DNA from 4 places in the Zhongshania borealis genome. Region 1 is predicted to be linked to each of the others. Evidence: predicted binding sites of a transcription regulator. Region 1 holds the regulator's gene; each other region holds the start of a gene.
The links. The regulator PhoB, encoded in region 1, activates phosphate uptake and scavenging genes when phosphate is short. The targets are predictions, from matches to a motif close to TGTCATAAANNTGTAACA.

Region 1 (4,170 bases):
GTTGAAACAGACTGCACAACTGACGCAGAGCCTGGTTGCTCATTCACACCGTTTTTGAAGTCACCCTTACATAGCGCTTCTTCTTTGAAGTAGCCGTAAGTCCCTGACACCGAGTTACGGCCAAACATTTGAATATCGCGCGCAGTCCAAGCTCCTGTCATACCGAGGCCGCCCCAGGTATCAACATTGGCACTATGGCCACACTTATGAGTACTAGAGAACACGGCATCGACCTGTGCCATGGTCAGGCCTTCAATTGGGTTATCCTTATGAACAAACACCGCCAAGGCATCAATCGCAACCGGCACAGCAGTAGGTTTGTAGCCAAACTTAGTTTCGAAAGATTCTAACTCCTTATCCTTCATCTTCCGGCTCATAGGCCCAATATTCGACGTGCCTTCGGTCAATGCTGGCGGTGCTGTAGACGAGCCCGCGGCTTGAATCTGGATATTTATATTGGGGTAATTGCGCTTAAAATCTTCACCCCACAATGTCATTAAATTGGCTAGGGTATCTGAACCAACACTAGACAAATTACCTGATACGCCGGAAACGATAGCGTAGTCTGGTAAGGCGCTATCAACCTTGGCTTCAGCTACAGCGACCGCTGCAGAGATAGTCATAAGTGCACTTACTGCTATGTGTTTAATCTTCACTTCGATACTCCTAAACCAATATAAGCTACTTCAGTGAGGCCACTTTATAGGCGAATTATGACAACTTTGTGACAGTACTGTAATTACTGGCGAAGAGAGCCCGCTGAGGCTAGACAGCAACCGCGGCAGATTTCGGAAAAACACAGGTAAAGACGCTGCCTTGATTGGGCGCGCTACGAATACGCAATTCAGCTCGGTGACGAATTAGCACATGCTTCACAATTGCCAAACCCAAGCCAGTGCCACCAGTATCAAGGGATCGGCTCTGATCCACGCGATAAAAGCGCTCGGTTAAACGGGGAATATATTGAGGTTCAATGCCAATGCCCGTGTCCTCTACTTCGAAGTACGCATGATAATCATCTTGATACCAGCGCAGAATTATTCGGTCATTTTCAGCGGTATATCGCGCGGCATTGACTGCTAAATTAGAGAATGCACTGCGCAATTCATTGGCATTACCATTGATTGCAATATTATCGTCACATTCGATTTCTATACGGCGCTGGCCTTTTGCGGCGGTACCACTCTCTTCTCTAATCATTTCCATTAATGGCCGCAAGCGAATAAGGCTTTCGTCGGCCAGCTTGGGCACAGACTCTAAGCGCGATAGCAGCATAAGATCTTGAATCAATAGATTCATACGTCGAGATTGCTGCAGCATCTGATCTACGGCTCGATCCCAACGACCATTTTCACCACCGTACTCGGCAAAGGTTTCCAGATAACCATTGATAACGGTAAGCGGTGTGCGCAATTCATGGGAAACATTCGCAACGAAATCCTTGCGCATCTGTTCTAACCGGTGGGTGCGAGTAACATCACGGGCAAACAAAAGTCGATTACGCCTACCGAAAAAGCTGACGCTGATACTCAAATTAATCAAGCTATTGACGGGTGACACCATCTCCAAGGGGGCTTGATAACGCTCTGCCTCAAAGTAGCGCAAGAAGGCGGGACTTCGGAGCAAATTCACCAACTGCCGGCCTTTGTCGTCTACTTCACGCAGTCCCAGCAAGTCGTGAGCCGACGAATTACACCATTCAATATTGCCATGGGGATCAAGCATCACCACAGCATCTGACATGGATGCAAATGACGAATGTAAATAATCGATCATAGCTTGCAAGCGGTCGCTATTTTGCGAAGAATCCCGCTGCAGCTCGTAAATTACGTCAAAAACCTGTCCCCACATCCCTACAGCCTCTGGTGGATCATCCTTGGCACCGCCGTACAACCAGTCAGATAAGCGCTGTAAGTGTCGCAATAACCACGCACAGGCAAGCACGGCCGCTACCAATAGGGGTAAAACCCCAAGATCAAATAGTGCACACGTTCCGGCGACCAATGAGAGTGGCACGCCAACCCGCAATAACTCTGCCTTCCAACTGTAATACCGCATTATTTTGCGCTACGCGCAGACACCTGTAGTTGAAAACCGGTAACCGGTTCCGCGAACGGTTTGAATTAATAGCCCACAGTCGCGGAGTTCGGTCTGCAAAGCCTTACGAAGTCGTCTGATATGTACGTCTACTGTGCGTTCTTCAACATACACATTGGTTCCCCAAACCTGGTCTAGAAGCTGACCACGGCTATAAGCTCGCTCTTGGTGGGTCATAAAGAATTTTAGTAATTTAAACTCGGTGGGGCCCATATCTAAGGGGGTTGCGTCAACAAACACGCGATGACTGCTAGGATCGAGTTTCAGGCCCGCCACTTCGATGCTCACTTCCTCGTCACGACTACTAGAGCGCCGCATGATGGCTTTTATGCGGGCCATTAACTCCCGCGATGAAAATGGCTTAGTAATGTAGTCATCTGCGCCGACATCAAGGCCTTGCACACGATTATCTTCATCGTCTTTCGCGGTTAACATAATTACCAGCAAATCTTTAGTCAGCTCATCACGGCGCAACCTGCGCAATAACTCTAAGCCGCTGGTCACTGGCATCATCCAATCCAGCAAGACTAGATCAGGACGTTGATCGACAATAATCCCATGTGCGTCCTGGGCATTGCTCGCTTCTAGACAGTTATAACCCGCCAGTTCAAGCCCAACCCGTATCATTTCGCGGATTGCACTCTCATCATCGACAATCAATATGGTGGCTGACGTCATTCCATTAACCTTTTTTTGCAAAATTTGTTAGCTGCATTAAAACCATTTTTAGTGACAATTTTATGACAGTTTAAATTTTGCCTGTTTAATCAAACACTACAGTCTTGTTTCCGTGAACCAGTACGCGGTCTTCAAGATGATTACGTAGGGCTCTTGCTAGCACAGACTTTTCTACATCCTTGCCCAAACGTACAAGATCATCTTTGCTATGCCGATGAGATACCCGAATAACGTCTTGCTCAATGATCGGACCTTCATCTAGCCGCTCAGTGACGTAATGGCAAGTAGCGCCAATCAGCTTAACACCACGATCAAATGCCTTCTGATAAGGGTTTGCACCAATAAACGAAGGCAAAAAACTGTGGTGTATATTAATCATTCGGCCGGCGTAGGCTTGGCAAAACTCAGGTTGAATAATTTGCATATAGCGCGCTAGCACCACGCAATCGGCTTGATAAGACTGTGCCATCGCCATAATTTTTGCATGTGCAGGCGCTTTATTATCTGGATCAATTGCCACGTACTCAAAGGGAATACCATGCCATTCCACCATGCTACGCAAATTTTCATGATTGGAGATAACACAGGGAATATCACAGTCTAATTCGCCGCTATGCCAGCGGTGTAGTATATCTGCAAGACAATGCGAGGCATGACTGGCCAGTATCACTACCCGACGCTTTACTGCGGAATCGACCAATGCCCAATGCATGCCATATTCGGCAGCGATTGGTGCAAAAGCGTCCCGACAGCGCTCGGCGCTGACTTTTAAGGATTCAGCGCGAATTTCATTGCGCATAAAAAACCAGTTACTCTCCGCATCGGCATGGTAATTGGCTTCGGTGAGCCAACCGCCCTGCTCTGCAACAAATTGACTAACCCGCGCAACAATGCCCACGCGGTCTGGGCAGCTGATCACTAAACGATAAGTATGATCCATGTAAAACGCTCAACTCCGACTTAAACTTTATTTAAAATGCCACGTAGTGCTTGCGGTAAATCAGCAGGTAATACCACTGTTTTGGCATTATCTGACGAAGATAGCTGCAATAAGGCATCAGTGTATTTCTCGCCCAGTAAATACAATACCGGCAATTCTTCACTTCCTACCGCTTCAGAAATCAGGGAAATTGCTGCGCCGCTGGCCTTAGCTAAAACCACTTGAGCTTGGGCATCACGACGCGATGCCTCCAGGCGGCCATCGGCTTCTAGGATCGCGGCCTGTTTTTCGCCTTCTGCTTTTGTGACAGCAGCGCGGCGCTGGCGTTCGGCCGCCGCCTGTTCTTCCATCGCCGCCTGCATAGTCTGCGATGGATTGATATCCTGAATCTCAACCGTTTTCAGCGTAATGCCCCAATCCGCAATATCTTCAGAAATTGCCGCTTTGAGCTTAGC
Region 2 (4,170 bases), on a different contig from region 1:
AACAACTGAGTTTCACCATTGCTGTCGTCAACACCGTCGTTGTCATTCACCATAAGCACATCACCGTTTTTCATGATGGCGATGCCTTCTATTTTCTCGGTAATCAAACCACCTGTTGCCAACATATCAGGCATTACATCACGCACCAGTTTTTTGCTGACCAAGGCGCCGTCGGCCAAACCAATGGCATCAAATTTATACAAACGTTTGATGACTGCGTCTGGGCCACCTTGATTATCACGCTCAATCACCAGGAATTCGCCATCGCCGATAGAGCTAATTTCAGACAAACCAACCCAGCCACCATTTTGTGACTCCGGCGCATCAAGCGGGTAGAACAAGAAACTCCAGGTTTCAGCAGCCAAATCGTAGATACCAATACGGACATTAGCTTCACCCTGCCAAGCACGCTGGAAAGCAACATACAGTTTCCCGTCGTACTCAGTAACACCCTCAAAGCCGTTATTGCGTTGTAAATCATTCACGGCTGCAGGCAAGGTCACCGCGTCTTCAATGACACCGTTGCTAGCGGCTTTGATCAGCAGGTTCATACTGGCGACCGGACCGTCAACTGCGTTTCCGGAGCCTTCAGAGGCGACCCAAAAGCTGCCATCGGCCAATTTAACAACACCTTCAGGATCAATATTTACAGTTTTATCCGCGTTTATCGCCGTTGCAGGCAATGCGCCAGCTGGTAGTGCGGCGAGCACGTCATTGCTGTCGGTGATACGAGTTTCCTTGGTGATAACAGCGGGGTGCTGGGTCACGTCCATAGTGAAAATACGGTTTTGCGTGTAGTAACTATCATCAACCGCGTAGATCAACTTACTGTCAGACGGATCTGCCGACAGGCCAGACAATGCGCTCCATGAAATCGGCGAGCCGTCGAGACGATCGTTTGAAACAATAGTTGGATAATTTGCCGAAGCATAACCGTACTGGTAGATATTTAATGCTGAGCGCATTACGTCGTCGCGAGCATCTTCTTCGCTCGCCACTATAAGTAAATTACGCGATGGTATCGCCAGTGCGCCTTCAGGGCCAACCGCCGCTGGCAGCAATTGCTTAAATACCGGTTTGGTGAAATCAGCTACATCGTAAACAAATACCACACTGGAGCGCTCAGAGTTCACAAACAGGTAACGTTCGCTGCCAAACACACCAAACTCAGCATTCTCAGGCTCATTGCCTTTATTCTCTGAGCGAGATTCTGGGTAGTGGCCATAGCGCGCAGTGAGCTGGTCTAAGCTACTACCGGCTTCATAAACAACGTCGCCAGCCGTATTAAATACACTGAAACCGCGGCTACCGCCGTCGAGATCACCTTCGTTAGCCGTAACGAAATACTCAGTAGATAACCAACTCACGCCGTCTGGTTCACGAAGTACACCGGCCAGTGATTCATCCTGAGTTATCCCATCATCTTCAGTGGCATCCACACCGACCAAGTCGACACTGCCAGCGCTGAAGTGATTCACGATGCTGCCATCAGTAAGATTAACGAGCACAATGTGATTATTTTCTTGTAACGACACCACCGCAATATTGTCAGTATTGATATCAACAAACTCGGGTTCTGGGTCATTGCTGTATAAATCGGCCAAGCCCGTCATGGTAACGGTACTGGTTGTCCAAGTACTGTGGTCACCCGTCAAATTAACGATGACCAATGAACCCGCAGGCAATTGTGGCGGCACACCTTCGCCAAGGTCTTCATCACGTTCATTTTCAATAACCACAGCGGCATAGGCACCGTCAGGGCTAACCGCAACTGAATCAGGCTGGCCGCCGACATCGATAGTGCGGAGGATTGAACGGCTCGCGATATCAACAACGACCAATGAACCAGCCACATTGATATAGTCTGCACTGCTGTTAACACCCACCAGCGCATAATCGCCTTTTATCGACACCGAGGTCGGCTCGCCATTGAGGGCTAGCAGACCCAAAGCAGTTGGTTTTGAGGGATCGGTAATGTCGACAAAGCCGAGCTGATTTTGCGGGCTGTCGGTATAAATTAATGTCATGCCGTCCTGACTGGCGGCAACGATTTCGGCTGCGGTGGCTTCATCGGGATCGTCGTCACAGCTAGGATCTGCCTGCAAGCAGACAGGAAATGCCGCAATGCGGTTAAAGTTTTTGGCTTCATTAACAATCGTGGGAGTACAAATAGCAGAGCTGTCGACAACCTCGTTGTCATTGAGAATGTCATCGCCATTGGTATCACGACCTGACTCTACTTTAACGCCGCCGTTAAAACACTGTGCATCTCCAACCGATAAATTACTTTGGCGAATCAGGCTATTCAAACCATCGCTGCCATTACTTCCGGCCTGGCCAGCTTCGCCATTCAGTCCGTCGCTGCCGTTGCGGCCATCATCACCGCCACAGGCTACTAAAAATAATGGCGTTGCAAGGGCAATCCCTAGCGCAAGTTTACTCTTATAAAATTGCATATCTGCTCCGTTAGTCCGCGAAAATAATAATCGCTAAAGATTACGGAGGAATTGCGACAAAACACTGACAGTTTTATGTCAGTAATATGAGGATTATGTGACACCACATTGTATTACAGGGCCGGCACCGAGGATAAAAATCAGTGTCGGCCCTGCGATCAGGTATTAGTCTTGGAAGCCGCTAATGTGTTTGGCGGCTTGATACGCAAATGTCATTGCCGGCCCCAAAGTAGACCCAGGGCCCGGATAGGTTGGCAGTACCGCGGCGCTGCAATTTCCCACCGCATACAGACCGTCAATTGCACTGCCATCGCTCTTAAGCACTTGCGCATCGGGATTGGTTGCCAATCCACCCTGCGTACCGAAATCACCAGCCTCTAGACGCATAGCGTAAAACGGTGCTTCATCGATTACGCCTAAGCAGGGGTTAGGTTCAAAGCGCGGATCGCCATAGTAACGATCATACGCCGAATCACCGCGTTGAAAATCGAGGTCTTTACCTGTTTTCGCGTAGGCGTTCATCTTGCCGACGGTTTTCTCCAAGTTCTCTGCATCAATGCCCAACTGCTCGGCTAGCTCACGAACAGTATTGGCCTTACCCACCAATTTTGTCTCAAACCATTCTTTGGGTATGGTCCAATCGGGTTTCAAAGAGGCTGTCATCAAAGGACCGACAATATAGTCCCGGCGAAAACGGGCGTCGAATATCTGATACATTGGCGAACAAGGCGCAGCCTCACTGTGTTGCTTGTAAAGGTCTTTCTGAAACGCCATGTAGTTCTGCGACTCGTTGGCAAAACGTTCACCACGCAGATTGACGATACAGGAGCCAGGGTAGGATTTTTCCATAACACTTAAGCGCGGAGCTGGCTCGCCAGGTACAGATACCGTTGTACACCACCATGCCCCGTCCATTAGTCGTGTCGCCGCACCGAGTTTTAAACCTGCTTGAATGGCATCGCCGGTATTACCTTCTACGCCGCCGCTCCAGTCACTACTCGTTGGGGCAGGCAAATACTCTTCGCGCATCTGCTGATTGCGCTCAAAACCACCCGCAGCCAGAATCACGCCTTTACGAGCCTGCACCCTCAGCTTTTTGCCATCGCGCTGAATAATAGCGCCAACCACTCGCCCATCTTCTTCGATCAGCTCCTCCATTGGCGAGCTGGCCCACAAGGGAATATTGCGCTTTTTAACTGAATACCACAGCCGCGCAACACCGGCCGCCCCCGTGCACACATCGCGACCCAAGCCGTTGCCCTTGATCAGCCACGCAAAATCAAAGGCCCAGCTAGCAATTAGTTTCAGGGTTAGTTTGATCCAGCCCGGCCCCTGCAAGGTCAGTAGGGCTGCTTCAACTTGGGTGAAATAAATTCGATTAAAGAGTCGCATCATATGATGCGAGGGCCGCAGCCGTTTGACGTCGTCGCCAAGCAGTGAGGAGTCAAACCGCGCCGGCTCCATTGACCGGTGCCCAGTACGCGAGCCAGCAACATTGGTATAGTAATCTGGGTAATGCTCTAAGGTTTCATAGCGAACATCGCTGCACTCATGCAAAAAATCGATCATTTTTGGGCCGTTGCGCAGATAGCTGTCGACCATTTCTTCGGGAACCGCACCTTCGGGTGTGGTATTTAAGAGATAAGCCTTTGCGTCCTCAAAGCTATCCTGCGCGCCCGCCGCTTTTGCGTAGCGATTACCAGGAATCCAGACC
Region 3 (4,170 bases), on a different contig from region 1:
CTATCTTGACGCCCACGCGCTACTCAATGATGTAAAAATCAAATCCCGAACAGCACGCTACGAGCACCTCAAAACAGAAGACCTAAAAGGCCACAGCCTGATGTTGGGTGGCGATATTTGCTTTTGGGACAGCCTAGTTAAACCATTATTTTCAGCCATTAGCGCGGCGCGCGAAGCCGGCGTTGGCAAAATAATCATTGCCGACCCCGGCCGGCCACCGTTTCACAAGCTCGCCAAACGTTGTCAAAAAGCCTTTGGTGCTGAACTGATTACTCGTGAAATTCGCAGCCCTAAAAAGCTGAGCGGCGAATTATTAATAATTTCCCAGTAAGCCTCATTTTTTAGACTTTTTGAGGGGCTTAACTGGCCGCGCGCGGTACTCCAATTTAGCCAAACGCGGCAGCTTCCCAGTACTCAAAAATTTGTACGTTAAACCCTGTGAGCGAATTTTACCGCCACTCTTTTTCCGAGTACGGAAGCTATTACTCTGCGATGCGTCAATAATTCGTGCTTTAACATTGTCTGCCCACTGCAAATCAATTATCGACTGCAACATCTTCTGCAAAGGCTTACTGTTAATTGGGCAGGTCACCTCAACGCGAAAATCGATGTTGCGGGTCATCAAATCGGCAGAGGATATAAAATAACGCGGCTCACCCGCATTGCGAAAAACATACACCCGCGGATGCTCTAAAAATCCATCAACAATACTAATCGCCTCAATATTCTCACTCAGGCCGACCACCCCCGGCACCAAAGAGCACATACCGCGCACTATCAAGCGCACCGGCACACCAGCCGTACTCGCCTCATAAAGAAGATCAATTAACTCGCGGTCAACGAGATTATTGCACTTAAGAGTAATGCCGCATTCTTTGCCTTTCTTGGCATTATGTATCTCGGTTCTCACCAAGCCTAATAAACGCTCACGAGTATTAAGCGGTGACACCCCAAGGTGAGTAAATTCATGGCGCTTATAATTGTAGGCAATAAAATCGAAAACCTTCGCCACCTCGTCACCAAGCGCTTGATCATACGTCAGCAAACTAAAATCGGTATACACCGTCGCTGTTTTCTCATTAAAATTACCCGTGCCCACATGTGTGTAGTAACGTTGCACGCTGCCTTCCTGACGTAAAATCGAAATTAACTTACTGTGAACTTTCAAGCCCGGCACACCCAAAATAACATTCACACCGCCGTCAGTTAAACGCTGTGATAAGGCTATATTAGCCTCTTCGTCAAACCGCGCCTGCAACTCCACCACCACCGTTACTTCTTTATGGTTGGCCACCGCATTAAGCAGCGCGTCCACCACATGTGAATTAGACGCCACCCGATACAAGCTTGCCTTAATACTCTTAACGGCGGGGTCAATCGCCGCCGTTTTCAACAAATCGGTTAAATAGTTAAAGCTGTGGAAGGGGTAGTACAGCAAAATATCCTGCTCACGCAGGCAGCTCAGAATATTGGCGGCTTGGTCAATTACCGGCACAGGAATTGTCGGCAAAGCCTTTGCGTCTAAATACGCGGGCCCCAAATTAGGAAAGCGCATAAAGTCCTTAGAGTTATGATACCGCCCACCAGGAATCATGGAATCCAACTTACCTAAGCCCATGCGTTTGACCAAATAGTCCAGCAAGTCATTCGGCATCGCCGCGTCGTAAACAAAACGCACGGGGTCACCTTTTTTACGACGCTTAAGACTCTGAGTCATTTTTTCGACAAAAGTGTGAGTCACCTCTTCGCTTAATTCTAATTCTGCATCTCTTGTCAGTTTAATAGTGTAAGCATCCGCCGACTCTAGAGGAAAAATCCCTCTAAACACCTCCGGCAAGCACACCCTAATCATATTCTCTAAGGCAATTAACACCTTGCCGCGCCTCCCCTTGCGACCAGGAATGCGAATAAAACGATCTAAACGCGAGGTGGGTATTTCAAGCAAGGCAAATCGAGTTTGTGATTCAAAGCCCAAACGAATTGCTAGATATATCGACGACTCATTCAGCTCTGGAATCGGATTGGCGTCATCGAGAATTATCGGCACCAATTCCTGCTGAATATGAGAATGGAAGTATGACCGCACATACACCGTTTGCGCCTCGTCTAATTGCTTCTCATTGACTAGGTATATTTTACGGCGACGTAATTCCTTTAAATTCTCGCGATACACCAAATCAAAGCGCTGCTGCAGTTTCAGCACTTTCTGCCGAATCTCTTCCATTAAGGATTTGTATTCTACCTGCTTAGAAGCCGCCGAAAAAACCGCCAAACGACGCACATCCGCTACCCGCACCCGGAAAAATTCATCTAGATTATTTGAAAAAATACCCAAATAGCGAATGCGCTGAATAATCGGCACCGTGGGGTCGGCGGCCTCTTGCAATACCCGCTCATTAAATGACAACCAGCTCAATTCTTTGGCAACCCACGTACTGTCCACGTCCTGCCTACCCCTCTGTTAAAACCTTAAATTAATGTAGCAAAAAAAATGCATTCTAGTGTAGCCGCCCGACGTGTCAGTTTTATGACAACACACTGGAGTCGATTTTACGCCTTTCAGCCGATACACTAAGCAGCCAACAGGGAATTAATACTACCATGGCTCAAAACAGCGACTCCTATGCAGCACTGGATCTTGGCTCCAATAGCTTTCATCTGCTCATAGCCAGCTTTAGTGACAATAAAATTCGCGTCATCGATCGCCATAAAGACATGGTTAGACTGGCTGCAGGTCTCGACGATAATGGTCGGCTCAGCGATGAAGCCCAAGATCGCGCCCTAGAAAGCCTCGCCAAAATGGCCGACCGCCTGCGCGGCGTACCTCGGCGCCAAATACGCATAGTAGGCACTAACACACTCCGCGCGGCCAGCAACGCCGTCGAGTTTATGACCAAGGCCGAGGCGGTACTCGGCCTCCCGATCAATATCATCTCCGGCACCGAAGAGGCCCGACTGGTCTATCTTGGTGTCGCCAATGATTTTGCCCCGGAACAAAAGCTGCGACTGGTCATCGACATTGGCGGCGGCTCCACCGAGCTGGTGGTAGGTAACAATACCCCACGCCAACTCGAAAGCCTTCCCATGGGCTGCGTTAGCTTCAGTATGCGCTATTTCAAAAATGGCGACATCAATGAAAAATCCTTCAAAAAAGCCGTTAACGCCGCAAGGCAAATGATCGGCCCCTATGTAGAACACTTCCGTGGACAATGGCAGGAAGCCGTTGGTTCCTCTGGCACCATTCGCAGTATTGGTAAAATTCTTGCGGAACAGCAACTTAGCGAAGCGGGATACATCTCAGCAGACGGCTTAGAGAAGCTCAAAAGCCAAGTATTAAGCGCAAACAATAGCCGAGACTTAGATATTCGCGGACTCAGCGAAGATCGCCGCGAGGTTTTTGTTGGTGGCTTCGCTGTGCTCTACGCCATATTTGAAGAATTAGGCATGCAGGGCCTGCACGTATCCAATTACGCCATACGCGAAGGCATCGTTCACGACCTCGCCGGTCGCCTGCACCACCGCGACAAACGCGACGACACCATTAAACAGCTCATCAGCCAATACAGCATTGACGAGGCCCAAGGCAATCGCATTGCCGCGCTCTGCGCTCGCTGGCTACCCGCCGTCGCCCAACACAGCACCACCCCCGACCAAGAAGCCGAACCACTGCTGCGCTGGGCCGCCCAACTCCATGAACTCGGGCTCGCCATCGCCCACGGCGGCTACCACAAACACGGCGCCTATATACTCGGCAATGCCGACATGCCCGGCTTCTCTCGGCAAGAGCAGGCCCGGCTCAGTTTTTTAGTCGCCAACCACCGCCGCAAACCCAAGCCCATTGGCAATCCAAGTTATGGTGTAACCGCTGACTGGCCATTAGTTTGCTTACTGCGCCTAGCCTGTATTTTCTATCGCCGGCGCCAAGCCAAACAACTGCCCACAAACATTACACTCACCAGCAAAGACGCCAATAAACTCTGCGTGAACATTCCCGAGGACTGGCTCCTCGCCAACCCCCTAATCGCCGCAGACTTGGAAGACGAAGCCGAGCTCCTCAACAAAAGTCTCGACATCAAACTCAGCATCCAACAAAACCAAAGTGAACAAGCGTAGCGGCGGCCGGTCCAAAAGAGTACAATCACCGATCTGGGGCCGATTTGGATTCGACGC
Region 4 (4,170 bases), on a different contig from region 1:
TAGACGCCAATAGCGATATGTTACTGTAGCCCTTATAGTCTTTAACAGCCTGAGGCTGCCATCAACAACAGGATTGCAATGAAAACAAGGTCGTCGCTGCATGACTAAAACCAAGGATTTACCCACTTTAGGTAATCAAAAGAGTATTACCTGGCGAATCCTGCTTCCGTTATTGCTGCTTATCGTTGCCAGCAACGCGCTTATTGTCACGGTTATTATGCGGCAATTGGATACCCAGCTGATTGACGCGACGGAACAAACATTAGCGAACAAGTCGGAACTGCAAGCTGTGCAGTTTCGGGCAAACATTCTTGAGTTAATTCGTGACTTGCAATTTTTGGCGGGCACCCCGCCGATTCAAGGTTTAGCTCGTGCAGAGCACAATGACGGTGTAGATCCATTGGATGGTTCTACCGAGCAAGAGTGGGTAACGCGGCTCGGTGTTATATTTACTGAAATACTTAAGGTCAAACCCAGCATACAAATCCGCTTTATTCGCAGTAATGGTATGGAGTTCATTCGGGTAGACCGCTCGGGGCTTGATGGCAGTATACGTCTTGTTCCGCCTGCAGAATTACAAGACAAAAGTCAGAGCCAGTACTTTACTGAAACCATCGCCTTAGCTGAGGGCCGTGTCTATGTTTCAGAGATCGAGCTTAACCGTGAATTTGGTAAAATTGTAGAGCCCTGGCAACCGGTTATTCGCGCGGCAACGCCGATTTATAGCACCGCCGGCCAATTGTTCGGCATTGTGATTATAAATCATAATTTGCAAGCGACCTTTGATCAGCTGAAAAGCTTGGCCGGGCTTGAACAGCAGTTTCAAATTGCCAACAGTCACGGCGAATATTTGGTTCACCCTGACGAGAGTCGTCGTTTTGCCTTTGAGTACCAGCGCAGCAGCAATATAATTGAGGACTTCCCGCAAGCGCAACGCATGTTGTCGGAGCCTCAGCTTGATGTTGTGAATGGCGTGAACCGTTCGGCTGAACAATCGTCCGTGTATTCAATGCGCAGCGTTTCTTATAACCCAGATAATCCCCGAGACCGATTAATTTTAGCAACGAGTCATGACCTCCAAGACACCTTACTTGTTAAAGATCGCCTGCTGAATAAAGTGTATATGATTCTAGCGTTGGTGCTGTTGTTATCAACTGGCTTGGCGATATATGTGTCGCAGCGGATTGCCACACCGATCATCAATATGCGCAATACTCTTAAACGCGACGGTATGGCAACAAAAAGTAAAGATCTGCCGATTACTGACAGTGGTGAACTTGGCGAGCTGGCTCGGGTTTTCGATAATTTGTTACAGGAGTTATCGCATCGTGAGCGGCTGCTGACTGCAGAAAATGGTGAGCGGAAAGTCGCTGAAAATGAGTTGCGACGCAATAATCAAAAGTTGGCGGCCTTGAATAAGGAATTATCGCAATTTACTTATATCGCCTCTCACGATCTGCAAGAGCCACTGCGCACAGTGCAAAGTTTTGTCGAATTGTTTGAGCAAAATTATGCCGAGCAATTAGATGGTGAGGCTAAGATTTTTTTGGGTTTTATTAATGAGTCCACCGAGCGAATGTCTGCCCTGATTAAGGGCTTGCTGGACTACGGCCGGTTAGGCTCTGAATCAGAGTTGAGTGTAATTGACGGCAAAGCATTAGTTGCTGATGTTTGTGCTGATCTGGCCTTACGAATTGCCGATGTTGGTGGCGAGGTGGTGATTGGCGAACTTCCGCTGATTAAGGGTAGAAAAACGGATTTACGTTTGCTTTTTCAGAACCTGATTAGCAACGGCTTGAAATTTACCCAGCAGGGGGTGAGCCCAGTCATTAGCATTGCGGCAGAATTGTCAGGAGACGAATGGCTGTTTAGCGTTCGCGACAATGGCATTGGTATTGACGAAGACAATTTCCAAAGAATTTTTCTTATTTTTCAGCGCTTACACGCCCGAGATCAATATGAAGGCAGTGGCATAGGCTTGGCACACTGCAAAAAAATCGTCGAATTACACGGCGGTAAAATTTGGTTAGAATCTGAAGTTAATAAGGGCACTGTGTTTTATTTTACGCTCAGGAATGAACAAGATGAACAAGCTTAAACGCATTTTACTCGTTGATGACTGTAAAGCGACTAATTACATCCATCGATTAGTGATCGAAAAATATGGCTGTGCTGAACAGGTTGTTGATGTAAATGACGGTCGCCAAGCATTAGATTATTTAAATACGCCGATTGATGGCAAATACCCTCAGCCGGAGTTGGTTTTTTTAGATATTAATATGCCAGTGATGACCGGCTGGCAGTTCTTAGATGAATACGCCAAGCTTTCTGCAGATCATCAAGCGGGTGTGGTGGTGGTTATGCTAACAACTTCTTTAAACCCCGATGATGCCGATTTAGCAGAAAGCAGGCGTGAAGTGAAAAACTTTTCGAGTAAACCGCTCACAGAACAGAAATTATCGGAAGTACTTAAGGAGCATTACCCTCATTTAGTGAAAGCGGCTGATTGAGCTTAGCTGTTTTTTCGCTTGCCTAAACACGACCTTATAAAGCTTAATCTTGCCTTTTGTTGTCATAAAACTGTCTAGTATTAGTCCCGCTACTGTCATATAGAAGCCCTATCCTTGCGCTAAATAGGTGGCGAGGATGCAAAAGGGTGCAGCTAAGACAGCGATACAAAACCATTTGGTTATCAGACATCCATCTCGGCTTTAAAGATTGCCGAGCTGATTATCTATTGGATTTTCTCTCTAAAACCGATTGCGAAACGCTGTATTTGGTTGGTGATGTGGTCGATCTTTGGGCGCTGAAGCGCAGTTTATACTGGCCCTCAAGTCACTACGAGGTGGTTCGCGCGCTGTTTAAAAAAGCCAGTTCCGGTACGCGAGTCGTTTATATTCCCGGTAATCATGACGAACCCTTGCGTGACTATGTCGGCCATATTCTTGGTCCTATAGAAATCAAGCGCGAAGCAATCCACACCACCGTATCAGGTAAACGCTTGCTAATGTTCCACGGTGATTGCCTTGACGAACATATTCGGCTGAGTAAGTGGGAGCATCTTATTGGCGATGCAGCCTATGATTTGCTGCTCTTTCTTAATCGCTGGGCCAACTTTATTCGCCGTCGCTTTGGCCGTAATTATTGGTCTTTGGCGACCTATATAAAACAGCGTATTCCCAACGCCCGCCAAGTCATTAGTGTCTTTGAAGAGGCCGCAGTTCGCGAGGCTGGCCGACGCGGACTCGACGGGGTTATCTGTGGTCATATTCATCAGCCTGCACTTCGCAAAATTAACGGCCTGCTGTACTGCAATGATGGCGACTGGATAGAAAACTGTACTGTTTTGGGTGAATCCTACGAGGGTGACTTGGAGTTGCTGCAGTGGACTGAACACCAAACCTTATTGCAAAGCATGACTGCCAATGGTGGCCCCGTTAAGGCCGATGTACTACCGCTGCGCCGCGCGAGTTGATGGTTAGGAGTAATAAAAATGATATCAGTTGATTCAGTCATTGATGAGCAATTTCCACGAATTTCCAAGGGCAGCCCACGCCTAAGAAAGACGTTAGCGGCCCTGCTTAAATACCTTTTTCACGAGGCCGAATTCAAACAGTTTGAACGTGATTATCCCTATTTACAGGGACTGGATTTTGTTGAGAAAGCGCTCGAATATTTTGATTTTGGCTACGCGGTCAGTGCCTTAGACAAAGAGCGTGTGCCGGTGACCGGCCGTGTCGTGATTATTTCTAACCACCCGATTGGTAGTTTGGATGGTCTGGCCCTCTTAAAATTAGTTTCAGAGGTGCGTTCGGATGTAAAAGTAGTGGCCAATGAATTGCTCTATGCAATAAAGCCGCTGCGCAGTTTGTTGCTACCCGTAGATAATATGAGCGGCAAGCGCAATCGCAAGGAAAACCTGCAAGCGATTCACGGTCATTTGAGTGGCGAGGGTGCAGTGATTATCTTCCCCGCTGGTGAAGTGTCGCGGTTTAGTCCCGCCGGTATTCGCGACGGTCGCTGGCGTAATGGTTTTATTAAATTTGCCGCTAAGGCAAAGGCGCCAATTTTACCGGTGCATATTAATGCGCGAAATTCGGTGTTTTTCTATGCGCTGTCTTTGCTGGCAAAACCCTTGTCGACCCTGTGGTTGATACGAGAAATGTTTAA

Region 2: ABD836_RS17230 (esterase-like activity of phytase family protein) is a predicted target of PhoB. The motif match lies at 2,520-2,537, and genes of this name have one in related genera.
Region 3: ppk1 (polyphosphate kinase 1) is a predicted target of PhoB. The motif match lies at 2,516-2,533, and genes of this name have one in related genera.
Region 4: ABD836_RS16860 (UDP-2,3-diacylglucosamine diphosphatase) is a predicted target of PhoB. The motif match lies at 2,604-2,621, and genes of this name have one in related genera.

The regions. Positions count from the first base shown of each region.
Region 1 covers NZ_BAABDM010000001.1:520,130-524,299, reverse strand. The annotation lists gene ABD836_RS02380 (PstS family phosphate ABC transporter substrate-binding protein) at 1-656, opposite strand, end outside; gene phoR (phosphate regulon sensor histidine kinase PhoR) at 766-2,058, opposite strand; gene phoB (phosphate regulon transcriptional regulator PhoB) at 2,068-2,775, opposite strand; gene purU (formyltetrahydrofolate deformylase) at 2,861-3,715, opposite strand; gene ABD836_RS02360 (SPFH domain-containing protein) at 3,736-4,170, opposite strand, start outside.
Region 2 covers NZ_BAABDM010000010.1:67,701-71,870, reverse strand. The annotation lists gene ABD836_RS17230 (esterase-like activity of phytase family protein) at 1-2,456, opposite strand, end outside; gene ABD836_RS17225 (FAD-binding protein) at 2,622-4,170, opposite strand, start outside.
Region 3 covers NZ_BAABDM010000005.1:203,968-208,137, reverse strand. The annotation lists gene ABD836_RS14005 (class I SAM-dependent methyltransferase) at 1-331, shown strand, start outside; gene ppk1 (polyphosphate kinase 1) at 335-2,443, opposite strand; gene ppx (exopolyphosphatase) at 2,602-4,113, shown strand; RNA gene ssrA (transfer-messenger RNA) at 4,149-4,170, shown strand, end outside.
Region 4 covers NZ_BAABDM010000009.1:104,863-109,032, reverse strand. The annotation lists gene ABD836_RS16870 (sensor histidine kinase) at 101-2,098, shown strand; gene ABD836_RS16865 (response regulator) at 2,085-2,510, shown strand; gene ABD836_RS16860 (UDP-2,3-diacylglucosamine diphosphatase) at 2,657-3,475, shown strand; gene olsF (bifunctional ornithine lipid synthase OlsF) at 3,494-4,170, shown strand, end outside.